Regions from separate parts of the Clostridium sp. BNL1100 genome, predicted to be linked through region 2. Evidence: riboswitches for the same ligand, from Rfam matches in the RefSeq annotation. Region 2 holds a riboswitch; the other holds the start of a gene.
What was found. Region 2 has a riboswitch for FMN ahead of CLO1100_RS19380 (ECF transporter S component). Riboswitches for the same ligand answer to the same signal wherever they lie in the genome.
Positions count from the first base shown of each region.

Region 1: another riboswitch for FMN. It lies ahead of ribD (bifunctional diaminohydroxyphosphoribosylaminopyrimidine deaminase/5-amino-6-(5-phosphoribosylamino)uracil reductase RibD); the one in region 2 lies ahead of CLO1100_RS19380 (ECF transporter S component).

Region 1 covers NC_016791.1:2,695,851-2,708,629, forward strand. The annotation lists gene ribE (6,7-dimethyl-8-ribityllumazine synthase) at 43-510, opposite strand; gene CLO1100_RS11405 (bifunctional 3,4-dihydroxy-2-butanone-4-phosphate synthase/GTP cyclohydrolase II) at 500-1,762, opposite strand; gene CLO1100_RS11410 (riboflavin synthase) at 1,792-2,448, opposite strand; gene ribD (bifunctional diaminohydroxyphosphoribosylaminopyrimidine deaminase/5-amino-6-(5-phosphoribosylamino)uracil reductase RibD) at 2,469-3,572, opposite strand; FMN riboswitch at 3,655-3,780, opposite strand; gene CLO1100_RS21250 (S-layer homology domain-containing protein) at 3,900-7,505, opposite strand; gene dinB (DNA polymerase IV) at 7,854-9,095, shown strand; gene CLO1100_RS11430 (hypothetical protein) at 9,105-9,338, shown strand; gene CLO1100_RS11435 (SOS response-associated peptidase) at 9,379-9,999, shown strand; gene CLO1100_RS11440 (S41 family peptidase) at 9,982-11,358, opposite strand; gene CLO1100_RS11445 (hypothetical protein) at 11,487-12,440, opposite strand; gene CLO1100_RS11450 (hypothetical protein) at 12,493-12,779, opposite strand, start outside.
Region 2 covers NC_016791.1:4,479,798-4,492,576, reverse strand. The annotation lists gene CLO1100_RS19395 (TraB/GumN family protein) at 1-453, opposite strand, end outside; gene CLO1100_RS19390 (glycoside hydrolase family 3 protein) at 582-2,504, shown strand; gene CLO1100_RS19385 (hypothetical protein) at 2,788-3,087, opposite strand; gene CLO1100_RS19380 (ECF transporter S component) at 3,315-3,866, opposite strand; FMN riboswitch at 3,967-4,095, opposite strand; gene galU (UTP--glucose-1-phosphate uridylyltransferase GalU) at 4,251-5,126, shown strand; gene CLO1100_RS19370 (phosphodiester glycosidase family protein) at 5,212-8,070, opposite strand; gene CLO1100_RS19365 (tRNA 2-thiocytidine(32) synthetase TtcA) at 8,170-8,889, opposite strand; tRNA gene CLO1100_RS19360 (tRNA-Pro) at 9,194-9,269, shown strand; gene adhE (bifunctional acetaldehyde-CoA/alcohol dehydrogenase) at 9,421-12,066, opposite strand; gene CLO1100_RS19350 (DUF6385 domain-containing protein) at 12,237-12,779, opposite strand, start outside.

The DNA.
Region 1 (12,779 bases), 1.8 Mb from region 2:
ATCTATGGATAATTAAATTTTTTAGAATTTTTTCTCGAATTTCTACAGTTGGTTAAGCAGGTTTGCCATTTCTATTGCGGTTACAGCCGCATCATACCCTTTGTTCCCTGCTTTGGTACCCGCACGTTCAATGGCCTGCTCAATTGTATCGGTAGTAAGCACTCCGAAAATAACCGGTACACCTGTATCAAGTGATATTCTGGCTATCCCTTTTGACACCTCTCCCGCCACATAATCAAAGTGCGGTGTAGAGCCTCTGATAACTGCACCTACACAAATTACTGCTGCATATTTACTTGAATTCGCCATTTTTTGTGCGGCTATGGGTATTTCAAAAGCACCCGGAACCCATGAAACAGTGATATCCGATTCATCAGCACCATGCCTTACCAATCCGTCTATAGCCCCTGACAAAAGCTTGCTGCTTATAAACTCATTAAATCGCCCTACAACAATTCCAAACTTCAAACCACTTGCAATAAGATTACCTTCATTTGTTTTAATCGACATTTTTATTTTCCTCCTGATGCGCTGTTGTATTTTCCTGACTTGCATTATTGTTTAAGCCTTCAAATAAATGGCCCATTTTTTCTTTTTTAGTTCTAAGATAAAATTCATTTTTTTCATTTTCTTTTATTTGTATAGGCTCCCGTCCAACTACCTCCAGACCATACCCATTTAGCCCAACCAGTTTTTTGGGGTTGTTAGTCAGTAGCTTTATTTTCTTTATTCCTAAATCGTACAGGATTTGGGCACCTATACCGTACTCTCTCAAATCTGCCGGAAAACCCAGTTTTATATTTGCTTCAACAGTATCCATTCCTTGGTCCTGAAGCTCATATGCACGTATTTTATTTATCAGGCCAATGCCCCTTCCCTCCTGACGCATATAAAGCAAAACACCTTTTCCCTCCTGGTTGATTCTGCTCAATGCGGCTTCAAGCTGTTCTCCGCAGTCGCACCTTTTAGAATGAAAAGCATCGCCTGTGAGACATTCCGAATGGACTCTGACCAAAACGGGGTCTGTTGAGCCTGCAACATCTCCCTTGACAAGTGCTACATGGTGTTCTCCATTAGTGGTATTCTCATAACCTATTATTTTAAATTCGCCATAAGCAGTGGGCATTTTTGCTTCGGCAGCTTTTTTAATCAACTTTTCATTTTTTCTGCGATACTCAATGAGATCTGCTACAGTTATTATCTTTAAACCATGCTTTTGGGAGAATTCCATTAATTGAGGAACCCTTGCCATCCTTCCATCATCATTCATTATTTCACATATTACTCCCGCCGGATGCAGTCCGGCCATTCGAGCCAGGTCAACTGCAGCTTCAGTATGTCCGGTGCGTTTGAGAACTCCTCCGTCTCTTGCCGTAAGGGGAAATACATGCCCCGGCTTTTTGAAATCTCCCGGACGTGCATTCTTATTTGTAAGTTCAATTATTGTATGTGCTCTTTCAAAGGCCGAAATACCTGTTGTTGAATCCTTGTGGTCTACAGTTATCGTAAATGCCGTACCGAGACGTTCCTCATTGTGACTTACCATGGGGAAAAGTTCCAGTTCTTGTGCTCTCTCTGATGTCAGCGGAACACATATCATACCCTTGCCGTAGGTAGCCATGAAATTTATACTTTCCGGGGTAGCCTTTTCGGCGGCCATAAGGAGGTCACCCTCGTTTTCCCTGTCTTCATCATCTACCACTACAATAATTTTGCCTTGGCGGATATCCTCTATTGCTTCTTCTATTGTACTAAAATTCATGAAATTCACTCCCTTTTTGATTTTTATTGTTACATAAACCCGTGTTCCCTGAGAAATTCAGCTGACAAATCCTTTTTGGAAGATTGTGATTCCAAGGGTTCGCCTTTTAACATCTTTTCTACGTACTTCCCTATAATGTCACATTCTATATTTACTCTGTCGCCTATACTTTTAGAGCCAAGTATGGTGAATCCCCGGGTCAGCGGTATAAGGGAAACCGTGAAGGTATTTGTACTTAGCTCCGCTATGGTAAGACTTGTACCGTCCAGAGCCACCGAACCTTTTTGAACAATATATTTCATAATTTGTTCAGGTGCAGTAATTGTAATAAGAACTGCATTATCCTCTTTCTTTAACCCGGTAATAGTCCCCGTTCCATCAATATGACCGCTGACTATATGTCCTCCCAGCCTGTCAGCAAGTCTTAATGCCCTCTCCAGATTTACCTTTCCGCCGGGCTTCAGCTTTTCAAGCCCTGTTTTCCTCATGGTTTCCGGCATTACATCAGCCGTGAACCAGTTTCCTCCTAATTCAGTAACAGTAAGGCATATGCCGTTTACAGCTATGCTGTCTCCTTTAACAGTACCTTCAATTACAGTCGTACACTCTATGGAAAGCTTAATTGAGCTGCTGCCATATACAATGTTTTTAACACTTCCCATTTCTTCAACAATTCCCGTAAACACGCCTGTCACCTCCCAAATCGCTATTTGTCTGCAATATATCCCTCAATAAGTACATCCCTGTCAAATTTTTCGACTCTGATATCCGACAGAGCTATTGCATCCTTCATTTTATCTATTCCATTCCCTCCTACAGGCGTTACAGCCGAACTTCCGCCTATTATTTTGGGTGAAATAAAGGACATTACCTTATTCACTATTCCTGCCTCCAGTGCTGAAAAGTTAAGGGTACCTCCTCCTTCCAAAAGAACACTGTCAATTTCAAGCTTGTACAATTCCTTCATAAGCTCCCTGAGATTCACCTTACCATTTTTCTCAGCGGTTTTTATAATCCTTACCCCACGGGATAAAAGCTGAGTTTCCTTGTCTTTATTAATTTTATCTGTAGTTGCAAGTATAAGTCCTGCCTTTGAATCACAATAAATAACCTTGCTATCCATTGGAATCCTTCCACAACTGTCAACTACGATACGGACAGGGTCAATGCCATCTCCAGAGGACGGTCTTGCAGTCAATGAGGGATTATCATTTATTATTGTGTTTACGCCTACCATAATTGACGATACTCTATTACGTATTTTATGGACATACTCTCTTGAGGGTTCACCGCTTATCCATTTGGAGTCGCCTGTAACCGATGCAATTTTACCGTCTAAGGTCATTGCCGTTTTCATAATTACAAATGGAAGTCGTTTTGTTATATAGTGTATAAATATTTCATTCAGCCTTTTTGCCTCTTCCTCAAGAACTCCCACTATGACATTAATATTGGCATCTTTTAGTATTTGTATGCCCTTTCCTGCTACCTTGGGGTTTGGGTCCACCATGGCTACAACTACTTCCTTGATTCCAGACTCTACAATCGCTTTTGCACACGGAGGCGTCCTTCCGTAATGGGAGCACGGCTCAAGATTTACATAAATAGTAGCGCCTGAAATATCAGTGGTAGCATTTTGAAAAGCACAAACTTCGGCATGGGCACACCCTAAGGCTTCATGGAAACCTTCAGAGATTATTTCGCCATCCTTTACTATAACAGCTCCAACCAATGGATTCGGGTTTGTTCTCCCCCACCCCCCTTTTGCAATTTCCAATGCCCTTTTCATATAAAACTCATGTATATTCATTTTGTTCTCCTTGCTTTTATTTCCTTAAAACGCAAAAATCCCCAGAGGTAGACAACCCCCGGGGACAAAATAGCAAAATTAAATACACTATCTTTCATCCAGACTGTACTGTCGGCTCCGGAGTTTGACCGGATCTGCTTTCGCTCGCGGGCTTATAGCTTGTGCTATCTACCGCCGGTAAGGATTTTCACCTATCCCTGAAGTGTCATTATTATTATTAACATATTTTATTAAAGTAAACTATAACAGTATTGGATGTTTTAGTCAAGGTGTAGTTAAAAAAACCCGAAGGCCGATAGTCCTTCGGGTTTTTCTACTTTCTTTGGCTTATTGATTAATAAGCTCTGACTTTTGTAGGAGTTTACGCACTATTACTGCGGTTTCAGCCCTTGTAATATCAGATTTTGGTGCAACCATATTATTTCCTCTTCCGGTTACAATTCCGGATTTTACACAGGCTGCAATTCCTGTTATGGCATAGCCGGAAGCAATTTCAGAGTCTTTGAATCCTGATAGAATACTTGCTTGCTCATCCTGTGTTAATTCAATGTTTAAGCCTGTTATATCCATTGCTTTTGCGATTATTGTCATTGCCTGTTCACGTGATATTCTGTCCATAGGACCGAATTTTCCGTAGCCATAGCCGGAAATAATTCCGTACTCGCTTGCAATGGAGACTGCGTCATAATACCATGTACCCTTTGCCACATCATTAAATGTGTCTTTTCCTGTTCCGGTACACATCAAACCAAGGCCCTTTACAACGATTGTAGCAAATTCAGCTCTTGTAATATCTCTTTGTGGTGCAAATTTTCCATTGCCCACACCGCTGATTATAAGCCTTGAGCCCATATCATTAACAGCAGCCTTTGCCCAATGGTTTTCTACATCATCAAATGTTTTCGGACTCCAGATTACTGAATATGTACTATTTGTAATGCTGTTTATTTTTGCATAATATCTGTTGTCTATTTTATTTATCACCGTTGGTACATGAGAGAATGATCCATCTGCGTTAAGCACAATTCCGGTAGTAATCTTGTTTGGGTCTATTCCGTCCGGTATTGCAACCATTCTTTCAACATATGCGTTAAATCTGGTAACATCTATAGTTTTGTCACCATTTGAACATGTAATATCAAAGTCTACAGGCTTCACCATGACTTGATAGTTGTTAGTTTTAGCCGTAGTTTCTACGGTCTTTACTGCACTGTCCGGAGATGCCGAAATTTTTATTTCTACATTGATATCCTTTAATTCTACTTGTTTTCCTATCTTTTCACTTACATTATCTATATTGATTTGTGAAGCCTGTATAGTATAGGTTACATTATCTGTTTGAATTTTCAGAACAGAATTCTTTGTTTCCATATATTTTACAGTCTGTCCGGTCAATTGACTTACGACGATATCTGAACTATTTCTCACAGGAATTGTAACAACTGCATTGTTACCTTCTTGTTCTATTTTCTGTTCTACTTTTTTATCATCAACCGTAAGTGTTAATACTGATTTACCATTTTGTTCAGATTTTGTTGCCGTTGCAGCAGTTTCAACCTTACCGTTAACTAATATCTCAACCCCTGTATCACTCGGTGTTGGAGTTGCAGGTGTTGAAGGTGTTCCTGTTGAATCACCACCCCCGCTTGAAGGTGCTGAAGGTGTTACCTGATTAGATGGTGCCGACTCATTACCCTCTCCAGCCGCATTTACAGCCTTTACGGTAAAGGTATAGGTTGTACCATTGGTAAGACCTGTAACTATTATTGAATTTGTATTTCCAGTTGCTGTAATACTACCCGGAGTTGATGTTACGATATATCCTGTAATAGGGCTTCCTCCGTCAGATGCAGGAGCATTAAAAGTGACTGTCGCCTGTGCGTTGCCCGCAACTGCTTTAACAGTTTGTGGTACACCGGGTACGGTGTATAAAGCAGGTACATTATTTACAACATCCTGAAGTCCAAATGTTGCCAGTACTCCTGTATCTGCGGAAATTATACTTCCGGTTGCATAGGATATCTTAACAATCTGACCGTTTACAACAGGAGTTGCAAGAGTAAACTCCAATGTTGAATCAAAATCTGCGTTGGCAATTGATGTAACTACCGCCGGACTCCCGTCAACAGTTACAGTAAACTGACCTTGTCTTCCATCAGGCCTTGCCATCATGGTTTTATCAAAAACCGCAATTACTTTTGAACCAGATGTGTCTGTAGCGGCACTTTGAAATACAGGTGCAGCTGCCGGAACATTGGCTCCGATTACCTCTGTATCCATTGATGAGTTCCCATGCTTATCTGTAAGTTTTACTGATACTACACGGTTTCCGTTTCCTGCATTGATTGATTTAAAAAGTAAATGGTTTACCAGTTTACGAACATATTCATTTGTAGCGTTACTATTAAATGTTACAGTAAACAATGTATTACCTGATACCAGATATTTTGCGGTATTAGCACCTGCAGCTGCAGGTACAGACATTGTTCCGATAGATACCCCGGCTGCGGTAACATCAGTACCTGAGAAAGCTATTATGGGAGCTAATGTTGAATTTTCAAAAACCCCTAATTGGTCGTTCTCAGTTGCATTCCATTCTAATTTTACTTCCATTTTTCCGCCATCCCAGTCCTGATCACCATCACGATCATTTACAACTGCTCCGGCGCCAAACCAGCAATCGAATCCGCTTCCCAAATTATAAACATTTATATTATTATTCAGATCAATAACAGGTGCTGAATTGGATGGAGATATTTCTCCATTTGTTCCTACGTTGTTAGTTTTTGACAACAAGTTATCTATAAGGTCTATAGGATTTGAATTGAACATAATTCTTGTATCATCATCAAAACCGTCCCCATCAAAGTCACCATATGATGCCCCCTCTAAAACACTTTCTGAAAAAACCTGAGAGACTAAAACGCCATCATTTTGCAAAAGTAGTTTATCACCATACTTTAAATCCCATATTACAGTTCTCGACGCATTATCAGCTGAATCCACTATAAATGTATTCTGACCACCCAGACCAAAGAGGTTGTTATTTCCTGCACCTCCGTTAATTGTGTCGTTTCCGGCACCAAAGGTTGGATTGTTTAACAAAAGTGTCCTAAGTACTGATTCTGTAAAATAACCACGTACACTGCCTGTAGTGTCATTATATGTATGTTGGTTGGTATCTCCGTTTGCTCCGGTTAGTCCATTTGCATTATTGGCCCCTGCTCCTCCTGCGGCTCCTCCGAATCCTGCTCCACCACCTCCTGCGTATACAGAAGGTGCACCACCGGCACCAGGAACCCCATTTTCATTAGATGTTGTACTTGCCCCACCGGTTCCACCGTTTGTACCGCTTTGAATTCCTCCTGAATTACCTACTCCAGTGATAAGAGTTGCACCGGGGATACATGCTCCGCTTCCTCCGGCTCCGCCGCCTCCGCCGCCAATTCCGCCGATTCCACCTGCAGGAGGCTGTCCAAATATACCGCCTGCACCTCCGGCACCTCCGCCTCCTATTCCTCCATTTCCGGGATACCACCCAAGATAGTCCTGTCCGTTAAAACCATCGCCAAATATGACGTCATCACCGTCTCCGCCATTGATTATGTCAGCTCCACCGCCACCAACTCCTCCTCTGGGGTTGATTGAACCGCCCACGCTTCTGCACCCGGCTCCACCGCCGCTGCCATCTCCAAATATAACGTCACTTCCTATGGTCCCGTTAATTGTATCGTTATCCCCTCCGCCGTTACCTCCGGCACCCCCGGCAAAATTACTGCCACTGGCTCCTCCGCCTCCGCCTCCACTTCCATCACCTATAATATATTGACCTGGAGCAGATGCTGCATTTGCATTAAAAGGTACAACTAAGGTTGAGAGTGCCATAACCGCTGATAATGCAACGCTTAAAAATTTGGCTTTCCGATTGTGCATGTAATAGTCCTCCTTTTGGTGTGTATATTTCATAGCTTGTCAGTTGCCCCTCTTGCCTAATTACATGCATTAGAGTACAACTTAATTCCCATATACTTCTTCAATGGAAGGTTATGTAGATTTATTACTTATTACATTATCATTGCCATATATTTGTAATAAGTTTACATAATTTGCATCGACGAATGATATTATATTATAGAATATTTTAATAGTCTACATAATATCATGATAATTTTGTACAAAAAGCAAAACAATTTTAGAGATACACAATTTTACCTCTTTACAAGAACATTTGTTCGGATTTATAATGATTATACGAACAAACGTTCTGACTGGAGTGACCTTATGGATAGAGTAATTTTACACTGTGACCTGAATAATTTTTACGCTTCTGTTGAATGTCTGTACAATCCACAGTATAGGGATTATCCTTTAGCAGTATGCGGAAGCCAGGATTTGCGTCACGGAATTGTCCTGGCTAAAAATTATATTGCGAAAAAGTTTGGAATAAAAACAGGCGAGGCTATCTGGCAAGCAAAACAAAAGTGTCCCAATCTCGTTGTTGTTAATCCCAATTATGCTTTATACCTGAGATTTTCAAAGGAAGCCAGAGAAATTTATTCGAGATATTCCAACCTTGTTGAGAGTTTTGGCATAGATGAATGCTGGATTGACGTTTCCGAAAGCACCAAGCTCTTCGGAGATGGAGAAAAGATTGCAAATGAAATACGTGAACTTATTAAAACAGAGCTTGGTGTTACTGCTTCAGTAGGAGTGAGTTTTAATAAGATATTTGCAAAGCTTGGGTCTGATTTAAAAAAGCCTAATGCTACTACTGTTATTAATCAAAATAATTTTAAGGAAATGGTTTGGAAATTAAATGTTGGCGAATTGCTTTATGTGGGCAGGTCAACCCGTAGGAAACTTAATCAGGTCGGCATAATGACTATCGGAGACCTTGCAGGGACGCCTCTTTCTTTCACTAAAAGATATCTTGGAAAATGGGGAGAAACTCTCTGGAATTTTGCTAATGGCATGGACTATTCCGAAGTAACTGCAACAGATTACCAAGAAACTATAAAAGGCATAGGAAACAGCATGACAACCGCAAGAGACCTTGTAAACACAGAGGATGTTAAACTTACTTTTACTGTGCTGGCTGAAAGTGTTGCGGAAAGGCTTAGAAAACATAATTTAAAGGGTTCTACAATACAGATTTCTATTCGTGATAATGAGCTTGCATCAATTGAACGACAAGCAAAGCTCCCGGTTCCCAGCTATATATCCGGTGAAATTTCACGTAAAGCAATGGATATTTTTAATGCAAATTGGAATTGGCATAAGCCTATACGTTCTCTTGGTATACGTTCAACTGATTTGGTTACAGCGGATACTCATACCCAGCTTTCCTTTTTTGAGGATTATAATAAACGTCCACAATTGGAAACTCTGGAATTTAGTATTGATACTATTCGTAAAAGGTTTGGCCATTACTCTGTTCAAAGGGCAATTTTGCTTAAAGATAGTGCTCTTAACGCCAACCCAGTTGAAGACAATATTATTCATCCCGTTTCATTTTTTAGGTAAGGTGATATTATGAAGAAGGTTTTTGTACAATTAAATGCAACATTTTCTCCCAATGGTGAGCTGATACCTGTTTCCTTTATTTGGGAAGATGGATCAAAATATATAATAGACAAAGTATATGACCATAAAAAAGCGGCAAGCTTAAAAGTAGGCGGGCAAGGTATTCGCTACCGTTGTAAGGTTATGGGAAAAGAAGTATTTATTTTTTTTGAGGAAGGACGTTGGTTTGTAGAGGGCAAGTAGCTCTATCGTTTATAAAATATAACTTGGAGGAGCAATATTTATGTGTGGAAGATACGCTATTTTTACAGAGGAAGAGAATCAGGAACTTAGAAATATAGTTAATGATATTAATGAAAAACTTAAGGAGAAAGCTACAACAATTAAAACAGGTGAGATTTTTCCCACTGATACCGTTCCGGTTATAACTGATATTTCTTCTGATGGTAAAAAATCAACTGATTTGTTTAAGTGGGGATTCCCCAATTTCAAACAGTCCAGCGGGGTTATTATAAATGCCAGAAGTGAAACTGTTCATGAAAAACCCACCTTCAGAAAGCTTCTTCAATCAGGAAGATGTATTGTCCCTGCCAGCGGTTTTTATGAATGGAGAAAAGCTGACGGTAAAAAAGAAAAGTATTTCATTCGCTCAGCAACAGGCAATTTAATATATATGGCAGGACTGTACAATAGGTTCATTGATAACATGGGAGCTGTAAGTAACAGATTTGTTATTCTGACCACAGATGCAAACGAACAGATGTCTTATATTCACAGCAGGATGCCTGTAATTTTAAGTCCTGAAGATACTTTTATCTGGCTTGACAACAAGCGTGGTTATTTAAAGTTTGCTGAGCTTTTTAAACCTTATGGCGGAAGTATTTTGTTAAATAAAATGGGGTGATTTTTTTCTAAACCAAATCTTAAAACATATAATTCCAATAAATAGTGCAATAATTAAAATAAGCTTTCCTATATCTGAAATCCAAAAGTATTTTATATCTCCTGCCAAAATATAATTAATTGATTTGTCCTGGAAAAGGTTGTTATACCACTTTTGTGTAATTTCTACATCAGGATTAGTTTTGAATTCTTCATTACAAGTTCCATTATCAGTTAATCCCATTGTAATTGAGAGACTAAATACATAGCCACTATTAGGTAATGCACAAATTAAAGGGCTTCCTACAATACCATCACCTCCTGTCTTTTCTCCTACTATAGTCGCAAAACCAGTATTTTTAGAAAATATAGCAAAGGCTTCTGCTGAAGAAAAAACGTATTTATCAACAAGCAAATATATTTTGCCCTTAAAATTTATAGAATTAACCGGATAAATTGTATTTACAACCTTTTTGTAATACTTAAAATTCTTTTTCAATTCAGGTGGTGTATTAGTTAATCCTTCCCTGTTAATTTCCCTGACTAAATCCAGTCTATCATAGCCATTCCCAATCATATGGCTAATAAATGGCTCCTCAAAGGTTGCCCCCCTAAAAACCCAATATATTTTGTTGCTTAGTGGTTTGCTAATAAGAGGCTGAACAATATTTTCTATCCAATATCTGTCATTACCTCCACCATTTCCTCTAATATCAATAATCAATTTACTGTAATCTTTAATGCTGTTAAGAAAAGGTTTTATTATTCTTCTATCTTTCTCAATATTATAATAATCAAATCCACTAACAGCCAGGTATGCAACTTCCCCTTTTTTAATTATTTTTGTATTAGTATTTGTATGTGGTAAAAAGCTCAAAATATCGAATTTACCACTGGCTACGTTGTTTCTCTGAAATATATCTGATGAATTTGAAACTGATTGTTTACTTTCTTTTTGGTTATAGCGTAATAAAACTTTATCATTATTTAATTCTTTTAACCAAGGTTCATTACTACCACTTTCCCAGTTTAAGACAAGATTTTTCCAATAAGAATAATCCTTTTCGCTAAACATGTGCGTATGCCCATTATGAAGTTCATTAAGTATTTTTGACATTGTATCAAAAAATTCCTGATCATTTTTTGTTGACTTCACCATACTTACATATGTATCTTTCTTTGCTAACCAGTCTACACTATTATTTCGTTTATTAACTTCGAAAAAAGGATAATTTTCTTTGAGTATATTACACATGTATTCAAAATCTGCTAATTTTTCATCTTGTGATAATTGATTTGGTAATTCAGAATCTACTTTGCATCCGGTAGTGATAATTGATATAACTGCAATTAAAGTAATAAGTAATAATATTCTTTTCAATATAATTCAACCCCTAGAATTTAATCAAAATTCCCTGCTTCAAAATATAATTATATATCTATTTGTAATAATGTTACAGCAAATATTATTTATTCCAGGGGGCGTGGCTTTGATTTATAGAAAAAACTTTACGTATTCAATTCATCCAGCCTACCAAAGTTTTTTAGAAAAATAATTTTATCAATGGCAACTCTGGCTTTCCACCAATTTTCACTTATAGCAAATTCCTTTGCAAATCTCTCATTGTTTTCAAACCAGCTCCATGTAATATTCCAAACACCATTCTGAGGCCTTGTATCAATTAGGTAATCAAGTTCTTTTGTTATAATATCCTGGTTATCCTTATAAAAGATACTTTCAGGTGAATTTATATAATCGGAAGGCCTTCTAGTATAATAAATCCATTTAGTTGTATCTCTTTCGATAGAATTATATACAAGCTTTTTTACTTTTTCTGTAAGTGATTTATGGTCAAATTGTAACGCCATCCCTGTTTTTCCCAAAGCTTCAAGTAACACACAATAACCTCTAATTCCCATTTCTCCATAATTGTCCGCTTTGCTGAGATTACCGATTATACGGTCAGAAATCATTAGAGCCTTATTGAATATTTCAGAGTCTTTATCAGCATTCAAGAATATGAAACTGGCAATTTCTGCGGTTAGTCCAATGCCTTCAAAAGAGTTGGCTTCCATATTGTATGTCCACCAAGGTGCATGAGCATAATCATCATTAGACGGAATATTGAAATACCATCCGTTTTCAGAACAATAAGCATTACTTTCCAGAAACTTAAATATTCCTCGTACTATCGGATGATGCTTATCATTAAAACCAACTTCTTTTAAAATATTTATTGCCTTTAATGTTGTATATGGTGATGAATTTGGGTTCCAACTATCTGCTTCAAGGGCATGACCAAACCCACCGTCGTCATTCTGATAAATCTCTAAAGCAGAAAGCACTGCCTCCTTACTGCCGTTTTCAAAGTAAAACTGCCAAATTGCTAATTCTAACGGTCTTGCATTACGGTACATCCATGATTTAATCTCTTTGTAGTCTTTTAATGTAAGTTTTTTCACAATATCACCTTCAAATATTAAAATTATTAGAATCTTTATTAAAAATCAGGCATTATATAAATAGACACCACCATACACCATACTTATCTATCAATTCCACTCCACATGGGCTAAAAAATAGTTCACCAAAAGGAGTAATAATTTCGCTACCGTCAAGCAGGGTTTCATATGCCTTACGTACCCTCCTCTCTTGACCTGCTCCAAATTGAATGCAAAATTGCATAGTATTGCCTGTAAGCCTTTTATCTCCGCCGGCACGGGTGGTGTCATGAGCCTCACCAACCGCAATGGCTTGTCCACAAACGTCAAGTTCCCTATGGATGACTGTACCATTTTCGT
Region 2 (12,779 bases):
AATTAGGTTTTCTATTACCCAGGGCATAAAATTCTTGTAAGCAGCAAGTGATTTCTTATTTTGAGTATACTTTTTTATAAGGTTGTCTGCTTTGGTATACTGTTCCTTTGTTAACACCTTATCTATGGTTGTTTTTGATAGCAGCCCATATTTTAATAGGGCTGTTACGGTTTGGTCCTGTGTAGTTTTTGTCATATCAGTTTCTACAATTATTTTTGAACATTCACTGTATACCTTTTCGAGTTGTGCATTTAAAGGGAATATGCTTTTGTCTGTAATTGATAATGATCCCACAAGGTATGTAATATTTCTTTCCGAGGTATCATTTTGATTTGTAACTTTCCACATGCTTATATGGTTATTCTCGGCAGGAAGGGCTTCAGTAGAAGCTGAAGATGCCAAAGTAAGGCATATAATAAGTATTAAGGTAATAAAGGGTAGTAATCTTCTCATTGAAAACCTCCGGATTATATTAATTTATTAAATACTACTAACTATATTAAGATATAAGTAGATTAATGTTGATATATTACAATTATTTTAATATTATAGTAATATATACCAAACACTGGGGTGATTAATTGAACTTTAAAAGACTGGAAAGAATACTTCTGACCTCTTTATTAATATTATCACTATGCTGCTGCAGTAATACTACACCTAATACACATAAGGCTCCAAACAACACTCATATTTCCACAGACAGCGGAAATAATTCAGGAGTAATGGCAATATACGACAAAGAAAAATCAATCAAGGAAAATATAATTGCATATATAAAAAAGATGACACTGGAGGAAAAAGTAGGTCAGATGATTATGGCGGAAAAGGACTTTATTACCGCTCAGGATGTTAAAACCTACTCAATAGGGTCTGTTTTTGCCCAAGGGGGTTCAGCTCCGGAAGAAAATAACCCGGATGGTTGGAGAAAAATGATATGTACATATAAAAATGCGGCTAAAGAGTCAAGGTTATCGATACCTCTCTTATTTGCCGTAGATGCCGTTCATGGTAACAACAACATGAAGGATACCGTTATATATCCTCACAATATTGCCTTGGGAGCTACTCGTAACGGGAAACTTGCAAGGGAAATTGGAGCAGCCGTGGCAGATGAATTAAATTCAATAGGCGTTGATTGGACATTTTCCCCGTGTGTTGCAGTAAGCAACGATATAAGATGGGGGAGGGATTATGAGTGTTTCAGTGAGACCTCAGATCTTGTGACTATGATGTCAACTCCTTTTATAACAGCTCTTCAGGAAAAGGGCATAATTGCATGTGCAAAGCATTACGTGGCAGACGGAGCAGTTGAATTTGGCTCAGGCATGAATGGACTGCTTGATCGTGGAAATACCAATATCAGCACAGAGGAACTTAAAGATAAATATATATCTGTATATAAAGATGCAGTTAAAGCCGGCGTTAAATCAATTATGGTCTCATACAGCAGTGTAAAGGGTAGGAAAAATCACTCTGAAAGAGACCTTATAGAATACAAACTTAAGCAGGATATTGGCTTTCAGGGAGTAGTAATCAGTGACTATGAGGGTGTTGAATATCTGGATGGCAACAGCCTTTATGTAAAAATAGCAAATGCTGTGAATGCCGGAATAGACGTATTAATGGAAGGGAAACGGTGGAAGGAGTCCTATAAATGTTTACTGGAGGCAGCAAGTGAGAAGCGGCAGGATATAAATATGGATAGGATAGATGAAGCAGTTTTCAGGATACTAAGAGTAAAAATGGAGTCAGACAAATTTGACGAAAAAGGTGATAGGACAAATAAAGATTATGATATCAGGCAGAATTCCAATATTCAAATTGCGGAACAGGCTGTGAAGGAATCATTGGTTCTTCTGAAAAATAAAAAGAACATACTTCCTCTCAAAAAATCAGCAAAAGTTGCAGTTGTTGGACCAGCCTCAAATAATATAGGTGTACAATGCGGCGGTTGGACAAAGACATGGCAAGGTGGATTGGATGTCGGAGATAAGAGATGGATGGGCGGTACAACTATTCTGGATGGATTTAAGGAAATGGCAGATGAAGGAAGAGGTGTTATAATCACCGATCCTGCAAAAATAAAGGATGCGGATGTGGTTGTCGCAGTTTTAGGAGAACACCCTTATGCTGAAGGAAGAGGCGATGAAAAAACGCTGGGATTAAGCGAAGGGCTGGCTTTTAGTGAAAATGCCCATACACTGAAAATTGCATATGAATCAAAGAAACCCGTAGTTGTCATTATTGTATCGGGGAGACCGAGGATAATCACAAGTGAGATTAATAAATGGGATGCCCTGGTTGAGGCATGGTTACCCGGCACAGAAGGAGGGGCGGTTGCACCGGTTATTTACGGAGATAACTGCAATTTCAAAGGACGACTACCTGTGAGTTGGCCTAAATCAGCTGAACAACTTCCCATTACAATTGAAAAGTTGGATAACAATGAAGAATATGATGCTCTTTTTCAATACGGATTTAGTTTAAAATATTCAAATTAACCCACTTTTCCACACTTATGTGAACTATCAAATTTAAATTATGCACAGATTTATGCACATTATCCACATATATAATGCAATATTAAAAAGTATGTAAAAAACGTGGGAAATCCTTGGTCCCCATGAGGTTTTATAATTATTCACAGTTTTTTGTAAACAGTATCACATATCCACATGTTATAATTAACAAGTAATTCAGAAGTTATCAACAGCTTTTAGAGTATTTTGTTGAAAAAATAAAAAGCGAGGAATTTTCTCTCGCTTTTTACAATATAATATAACGTTATAATTCTTCTTCGTCAGTTTCTTCATCATCAAGAATATCATCTTCAGCTATAAGTTTCTTGTCATTGTCATCCAAACGTTCCAGATAGTCATCAATAAGATATGAAGCATCATTTTTTGTCATGGTTTCAAAGTTCATATCACTGATATCTTCATTTAACTGCTCTGCCAACTCTTTGATATACTCAATTTGCTGAGTTGTAGCCAATTCTACCATAGATTTAACATGTTGGTCACATTTTTTGTTTGTGCAATTCCCGCTAATCTTCAAAGAGCCGCATTTATTACAAAATTCCATACCAATATCACCCCGCAATTATTGCATTAGCAAATTAAAATTAATTGGCATATGATGCCCATGTGACACTGTCACAATATGATGTTAATATTATAATACGTGCTAATTATTTTAATGTAAATATGTAATTCCTAATATTTTATATTTTTGATAACATATATCATAATAGCTATAACAAATAATTGCAATCATTTCCTGATTTTTGGTGTGATAGTCTCCGGATAGCCTTATTTCAGGGCTATCTGGGATAACAGTCTGCCGGCAGATTTGTACAATAATAAGGCGATAACTGAGTTAATACCTGCTTTCATTAAATTAAAAGGAAGCAGAGCCGGAACAATCATTTTAATTACAGCATCAACCGGAGTTCCTGCAAACAAAGGATAAAAGATCATGTTCATGGGTATCATCAGTGCAGTCATTGCAAGACTTCCTAGAATTAAACCGATAACAGCACTTTTAAGAGTTTTTTTCTTTAAATAAACTATAGAAGCGGTACTTACCAGAGCTGACGTAGCAACAATATGCATAACGCAGCCTATCCATCCGCCGCCGGTATTAACTGCCAGTGTTTGAACAAGAGCTGTTACAATAGTAAGGATAACGCCTTCAACAGGCCCAAAGATAAATCCTCCTATAATAATGGCTACGTCTGCCGCATCGTACACAAGGAACGGTGCACCGGGAAATGGAAATTTCAGAGGAGATATTATAAGAATTACCGAAATTGCTACCAATACACCCATTGTTGTCATTTTTCTGATTCTACTGCTATTCATTGAGATTTGCCCCCTTATGGTAATGTAAATAAAAGTAAATTAAAAAGCCCTGCGAATAATAATCCACAGAGCTTAACCAAATAACAAATTAGTGTTGTTTAATGTTCTTCTTTCATCCAGACTGTACTGTCGGCCATGGAATCACACCATGTCTGCAAAACGCTCGCGGGCTAATACAAAATAGTACATTACCGCCGGTAGGGAATCACACCCTGCCCTGAAGATATTATGAAGTTTTTAATCATAGCTATGTTAAAACTATAACATAAAATACAAGGATAATCAATGCATTGGATTAAAAGGGTATAAATGGAAACATTTGTTGCGATAAAATTAAAATATGTGGTAAAATATATTTGAATAAAGTACATATGGAGGAAATCTATGAAAGTACGAAAGGCGATAATACCTGCTGCCGGTCTTGGAACCAGATTTTTACCTGCAACCAAGGCACAACCTAAGGAAATGATACCTATAGTCGACAAACCTACTATACAATACATTGTTGAAGAAGCAGTTGCTGCGGGGATAGAGGATATACTTATTATCTCCGGAAGAAATAAAAGAGCAATTGAAGACCATTTTGATAAATCTTACGAATTGGAAGAGGAGCTCCATAGAAAAGGAAAACAGGAGCTGTTGAGTGTTGTACAGGAGATTTCAAATATTGCAAATATACACTACATAAGACAGAAGGAAGCAAAAGGCCTCGGACATGCTATTTATTGTGCTAAATCGTTTATCGGCAATGAGCCTTTTGCTGTCATGCTGGGTGACGATATAGTGGATTCTCCGGTACCATGTATTAAGCAGTTGATGGATGTATATAACGAATACCAGACTACTATCCTGGGAGTTCAAAAAGTACCCCTTCAGGATGTAACAAAATATGGTGTTATCGGTGGAACACAGATAGATGAAAGAGTATATAAGGTAAAAGGATTGGTTGAGAAACCGGAGGTTGAGCAGGCACCATCAAATATAGCTATACTGGGTAGGTATATTATTTCTCCCAGAATTTTTGAGTTCCTTCAAACTGCTACACCGGGTAAGAATGGTGAAATTTGGCTCACAGACGCATTGCAGAATTTGATGGAGCAGGAAGCAATGTATGCTTTTGATTTTGAAGGCGACAGGTATGATGTAGGCGACAGAATAGGATTTTTAAAGGCTACGGTAGAATTTGCTCTAAAAAGAGATGAATTAAAGGATGATTTTACAGCTTTCTTGAAACACAAAATGGATCAGCTTCCTGAATAACAATGTATTATCAAAAAAAGAGAAAATAAAAACCGGAAACATTAAAGCGTTTAGCTTTTGTTGCTTCCGGTTTTATTTTTATGTCTTAATTAAATGATTTGAACTGGTATGTTACCGATGTTCCCTTAACTTTTACAACGGCATACTTTGCAGCGCCCTTGTTGCTGTCACTGAAGCCATAGGAATCAAAGCCTGCGGTGACTACATATTTAACACCTTTGTCCATATAACTTGAATTGGAATTTCCTTTATAGAATACCCATACATTCTTTCCTGTTTTCTTTTTAAAATCTGTAAGTGTGTCTTTTAGAAGCTGTCCTTCTTTTGTATCATTAAATTTCAAAGGATCTTCCTTGAGAAATACAAATACGTTTTTGCCGTTAAAGGAATCGAGTTGATTAATAAACCATAACCACTCATTTGTGTTTGTTACACGTAAGCCGCCTTTGGCAGTATTCAGTTGAATAAGTCGGTTACCGTTAATATCCAATGACTTATAGCTTGCTGTGGTACTCAACTGTGGAACCTTTATACTGCTTCTTGTAAGCCCGTCATTTGAGCCAACCAGTACAGAGACATCTACAGAACTGCTTACTCGTCCTGCCAATTTGTTAAGCATATCAACCTGTGTCTTGTTGGATGAAGTATATGCTGTTGACTGACCAAATACTGAAAAGGTCATTGAATCGGCGCCTAATACAGAACTATCCTTATAATTATCATCTTTTGGTACCGTTGTTTTTGGAACCTTTGACATATCAACATCAGGATAGCCTGTGTAAACCATTGTCAAGTTATCAAAATAAACTGTTCCTGAAGACTTTCCATTTTTAGGCTGGACAGCAAATACATTTGTTACTTTTTTAGGTGTGTTCAAATCATCCAGAGATACTTCAAGGTACTTCCATCCTGTCCAGGTGATTCCTTTTGCAAAATACTCACTACTGTAGTTTCCTTTAGAATCGTGGACAGTAGCCCCTATCCAAATTGGTTTTTTGGCTGAACTGTAAACCCACATACCAAGTTTTGAGGTGGTGGATTCCAATGTATAGCCTCCATTTGGCAGATTCAGATATGCTGTTTTGTTTACACTTAAGTCAGTGGAAAAATCATATGTGATTTTTGCGGAGTATTTTGCTGACTTATATACGTTAGATGCTAAACTATAAGATGCCTTAGCCGATTTTGGCGAGGTTGTCAGTTTTATTCCTGTTGAATTAAAGTCTTGAATAATTTTAGTTAAACCCGACATACGAATAGATACTGGACATGAAACAACTGCTGAACCTACAGTAGCAGCTACATAGCCTGTTCCTCCGCTTTTACTTGCAGTAAATACGTTTGATGAGGAAACTTTACCTACATTTCCGCCTGTGCTCCATTTAATGTTTGCAGGGGGAATACTTGCGGTATACCCGTTTTTATCCCATCCTTTAACGGAAAATGTAACCGAACTTCCGGGATTAATGTTAAGTGTGTCATGATTGAGTTCAAGTCTGGTTGGTGACTCTAATACAGTAATAGGACATGTTCCTACTACATGGTCACCTATTTTTGCTGTAACCACGGCTTCTCCTGCTGTGGTAGGATATAGTACATTGCTTTTAAAAGTACCCTTCACGCCCGATACAGACCATTTTATATCATTTGTATTAATGTTAACAGGATTCATGTACTTATCCATGCCCCTTGCTGTAAAAGCTCTGGAGGTGTTAACAAATACTTGATCCTCATATGAGGTTACGTAAAGAGAATCCACAGGCCCTTGGGGTGCTACCGAGAAAATTCCCAGAGATGCGCCTACTCCTCTTTGTGAACCGTCTGAAGGCCTATTTTGAACGCTTAAGCCTGTTGTGCCCTGTTCTCTGGATACCAGTGTAGTCGAGCCGCCTCCGTCCAGATTCAATGCATTAGCACAGCCAAGTTCGTGCATATACGATGCAAGCTCTGCTTGTGTCATTCCTATACTGGCACTGGATTTTCCGTCAACAGCTGCAATAATCAGGGTTTTCCCATCTTTTGATGTTCCTATTGCGGTTCTTGGCGCCCTTGTACTCGGTGACACCGGATTGTGAGAGAAAGAGGTTAAAACTTTATCATCCTTTACAAGCATTGCTCCGCCTGTAAGGGCCATTGTCATTTTACTTGTATCAACGTTCATGGTGATACTGTATTCAACCGGATCACCAACCTTGAAATTGTCTTTTAAATATTGAATATGACTTCCTGCACCTAACACGACAAAACCACTTTTTGGCATATCAATACCGGGTTTGTTTTCATTAAACTCTTTTACTATACCGTCCTCAACTACCATCTCAATCCATTCAGGATATTTAGTTGTGGCACCGGGAGTTTTAGCACCCCATTTTGCATCTATTATAGACATTCCGTTAAAATTACCGTTGTATCTGTTATATGATGCGGCAACTTTCCTTTCACCCTTTGGAGTGATAAGTTCAACTTTGGTATTCCAGTATGTGAATAGTGCTTCGTTCACATCGTTAAGGGAAAAGGTTCCGGTGTCCTTACTGTCTCTGGTAGCTGCCAAATCAACTTCTCCAGAAGAAACAACAGGACCGTAGGTATAACTTTTCCCGCTTCCACTGGGTCCGAAATCAAAAAAGCTGCCATTTACTGCAGCAATAGCTCCGCTGTTTTTTGCCAGATTCAAAACAGTTGAAGAACCCACCACTGATTTTTTATTTACCAGCGTGTCTACCTTTACGTTTTTATCAGACAAATCTACTCTGAGAACATATGACTTAATCCACCCGCTTGTAGTAAAGCGGTCATAGCTTTCCAAAGTCACACCCGAAGTAACTGTCTGCTTTTCAACAGTTTGACTTATAAGCTGTTGTGCTCCGAATACATTGCTGAAAGATGTCAGCAGTAAAGTTAAGATAACTAAAAGTGCAAGACTTCTACGTATGTATTTATTCATTTTTCTGTTATGTACCCCCAATATTATGTTGATTTACCCCGCTGTGAAATTAAATGGCTATACCCAGGTTCTATTGCAACAACTTTACGGGGTATTGTGTTATTCGTGCCATCCGTCGATTTCCGCACGTTTTATTGCTCCAAAAAGGTTACTTTTAATTTCTCTGTTATCCTTTTGGAGTTCTAGAATTAAATCCTTAATATACTGACGTTTCGTTTTACCATCTACATGACATGGACTTTTTACAATTGGAAAACTCTCTGACTTTACAACTGATTTTATTTGCTTTTCTTCAGTATAAATAAGAGGACGAATAAGGAATAAATCCTTCCTGTCAAGATAAGTCACAGGAGAAAAAGTATGTATTCTTCCTTCATAGAAGGTACTGAGCAACAGAGTTTCAACAGCATCGTCCCTATGATGGCCCAGAGCAACCTTATTGCAGCCAAGCATTTTTGCTTTATTATGGAGAGCTCCTCTTCTAAGATTTGCACACATAGAACAAGGGTTCTTTTCATTTCTTACTTCAAAAATTATCTTGCCAATGAGAGTTTCTTCAATAGTATAATTAACACCTATTTGTTTGCAATATTCGACGACCGGAGTGAAATCGGCATTTCCTATACCCATTGTAAGACTGATTGCCTCAAGTTCAAACTTTTTGGGATAGAAATTCTGAAGCTGTCTTAGTGCAGTAAGAAGGGTCATGCTATCTTTTCCGCCGCTTACGCCAACTGCAATTCTGTCTCCATCTTCAATCATGTTATAGTCCTGAACTGCCCGTCTGACTTGCCCTAAAATACGCTGTATAGACACCACATCCTTTTTCCTTAGTTTTACTACATTATAAAAAAACTACCATGACGTATCAAGAGATATTACATTTCAATTATGTTACATATTGGATATATTGTTCTTGTGAACTGTGAAAATGCTGAAAACACTCATGTGCATGAAAATATAAAATTATTCTGACAAAACAGGTAATAAAACGGTGTAAAATTGAGCATAATAGAGAATCAGAAGGGTAAATGCTGAAATATGCTCAATGTACGAATTGATTATATTTTGGGGCTATAGTAAAATACTTTTGCACTCGAGAAAACAACGAGTGTGTAAATAACGGGGTGTAGCGCAATTGGCAGCGCGCTTGGTTTGGGACCAAGATGCTGGAGGTTCAAGTCCTCTCACTCCGACCAATAAAATCCTCGACAGGGAACTGCGGGGATTTTTTGCGTAAAAAAATAAGGACTTGAACCTGAGAAGGCACAAAGCGTAAAGAATATGCAGAGTAAAAGCCAGCGTCTTAAGGCGCTGGCCGGTAGAAACAATTCTGCATACATTTATATTTTATAATCCTTGAGTCTGATCTCCGCAGACTATTTCATCACACTCATCACTCAATTTACCGGGAGTACCTTCGAATGCATTGATATACATCTGCTTTATTTCACAAATCAGAGGATATCTGGGATTGGCGCCTGTACATTGGTCATCAAATGCAGATTCGCACATTTCATCCAGGGTTTCATAGAATTTTTCTCTTGGGACACCGGCTTCACTTATAGTCTTGGGTATATTGACCTTGTTCTTCAAGTCCTCGATGGCCTGCAGTAGAAGATTAATTTTTTCTTCTACGCTGTTACCACCCAGTTTCAGTGAATCAGCGATTTCTGCATATCTCTCTTTTGCATTTGGATATTTGTATTGTGCAAATGCTGCTTGTTTTCTTGGATTATCAACTGCATTAAATCGGATTACTTCTCCAATTAGTATACCGTTTGCAACACCGTGAGGCACATGATGCATTGCTCCAAGTTTATGAGCCATTGAATGACATATTCCCAGGAATGCGTTTGCAAAAGCCATGCCTGCTATCGTTGAGGCATGAGCCATTTTTTCTCTGGCCTCAATATTATTGGCACCCTCATTATAGGCTAGAGGGAGGTAAGTGAAAATCAGCTTAATAGCTTCCAAAGCTAATCCATTTGTAAACTCGGTTGCAAGGATGGATACATAAGCTTCAATGGCGTGGGTTAATGCATCGATACCGGAAGCAGCAGTAAGGCCTTTGGGCATATTGACCATAAGTTCTGCATCAATGATGGCAATATTGGGAGTTAATTCGTAGTCAGCCAATGGATATTTGATGCCTGTCTGGTCATCTGTAATAACAGCAAAAGGAGTAACTTCAGAGCCTGTACCTGCTGAGGTTGGAACGGAAATCATCAGAGCTTTTCTACCCATTTCAGGGAAGGTGTACACTCTCTTTCTTATATCCATAAATCTCAGGGCCAGATCTTCAAACTTGACTTCAGGATGTTCATAAAGCACCCACATGATTTTAGCAGCATCCATTGGTGAACCGCCGCCAACTGCAATAATAACATCGGGTTTGAAGCTTTCCATTTCATCGGCACCCTTTTTTGCTGCTGAAAGGGTTGGATCCGGTTCCACATCAGAAAATATCTTGTAGCTTATTTCAAGCTCATCAAGCAAACTTGTGACCTTATTGGTGTAGCCTAATTGGAACAGAACCTTATCGGTTACTATGAAGGCCTTTTTTTTATCCATACTGGATAATTCTCTAAGTGCAACGCCCAGGCTGCCGAATTTGTAGTAAATTTTCCTCGGGACTCTAAACCAGAGCATATTCTCTCTCCTTTCGGCAACTGTTTTCATATTTAGCAGGTTGCGTACTCCTACATTATCTGATACAGAGTTACCTCCCCAGGTACCGCAACCAAGGGTAAGGGATGGTGGTAGCTTGAAGTTGAAAATGTCACCGATGGCACCATGGGAGGCAGGCATATTGATAATGGTTCGTCCTGTTTTCATGGTAGACCCGAATTGGTCTATTCGTGCTCTGGATTTAATTTCATCGGTATAAAGCACAGATGTGTGTCCGAATCCCCCAAGCTCGATAAGCCTGACTGCTTTTTTTAGTGCATCTTCAAAGGTGCTTACTCTATACATTGCGAGAATGGGAGAAAGCTTTTCATGAGAAAAAGGTTCATCTTTTTCAACGGATTCCACTTCGCCAATAAGAACTTTAGCATCTTTTGCTACTTTTATCCCGGCCATTTCAGCTATCTTGCAGGCACTTTGTCCAACAATACCTGCGTTCAACGCACCGTTTGAAAGAATGATATTTCTTACCTTGTCAGTTTCTTCATCAGCAAGGACATGAGCGCCTCGTGCAATGAATTCTTTCTTTACTGCGTCATAAACCTGATCCATAATGATTACTGCTTGTTCAGAAGCGCAGATTACTCCGTTGTCGAAGGTTTTTGACAATAGGATCGAGCTTACTGCCATCATTAAATCGGCTGTCTCATCAATGATGACGGGAGTATTCCCCGGGCCTACACCAATGGCAGGTCGGCCGGATGAATACGCCGCCTTTACCATACCAGGTCCACCTGTTGCAAGAATCAAGTCTGATTCCCTCATAAGAAGCTGAGAAAGTTCAACGGAAGGTTCATCAATCCATCCTATGATTCCTTCCGGGGCACCTGCCTTAACGGCGGCATCCAGTATAATCTTTGCTGCGGCTACGGTGCACTTCTTCGCCCTGGGGTGGGGGGCAAAAATAATACCATTCCTAGTCTTTAGAGCGAGCAAAGCCTTGAATATTGCTGTTGAAGTTGGATTCGTTGTCGGAATGATAGCGGCAATTACGCCAACAGGTTCTGCAACTCGTGCAACTCCGAAGGATTCATCCCTTTCAATCACACCACAAGTTTTTTCATCCTTATATTTATTGTAGATGTATTCTGAGGCAAAGTGATTTTTAATCACCTTGTCTTCCACGATGCCCATTCGAGTCTCCTTAACAGCCATTTTGGCAAGGATGATCCTAGCATTGTTTGCAGCCATAGCAGCTTGCCTGAATATTTCATCAGTCTGTGCCTGACTAAAGGTAGCAAATACTTTTTGTGCAGCTCTTATATCAGTGAGTTTCTGTAATAATTCATCAGAATTTGATATCGCCATATACACCATCTCCCTTTTTTGTGATAAAAACACTAATAGTATGCGTGTCTTTTGACAACCTTATCCATATAAAAAGGAATTAAAAAGCACTCTGAACAGTAAAAACCCCCGACAAAATTTCTGTCGAGGGCTTGTAATACTTAGTTGGAGAAAGTTTAAAAGTGTCCTTTTTAGCTCTGACCTTGAAAAATAACACTTATAGCTGTGCTGGCACCGGTACTGGTGGATTTGTAGCCTAAACGTATATATCTTAAAAATTTACTTGAAGTTATGATAGTTGAGGCGCCGGGGCTAACCGGACGTTCGTCACTGTCGATTACCCAATCTGTACCATTCGGGCTTAATTCAACCACAACTGTAACATTGTTTGTGCCTCCTGTATTTTTTACAAAGAACTGATAAGTGGTGAGTTGAGCGATTTCCTGCTGTGTAGTATATTGATAGCTGTCTGTTGTGGCTGATGTTGTAAGTGTAGAATTTACAAAGTTACGGGATGTGTTTACCTGCAGAATCCCGGCCGAATCGGTTAATAAAACATGATTGTCAGTACCGTCATTACCATAAACAGTAATACTGTCAGTGGCTTGCGAAATATCAACATTAACGGTATCGGAAGAAGTAAGAGGTCTGATATCCAGCTGACCTGAGGAATTTGTTTTAATTATCTGATTGTCGGTGCCGTCATTACCATAAACAGCAATACTGTCAGTAGT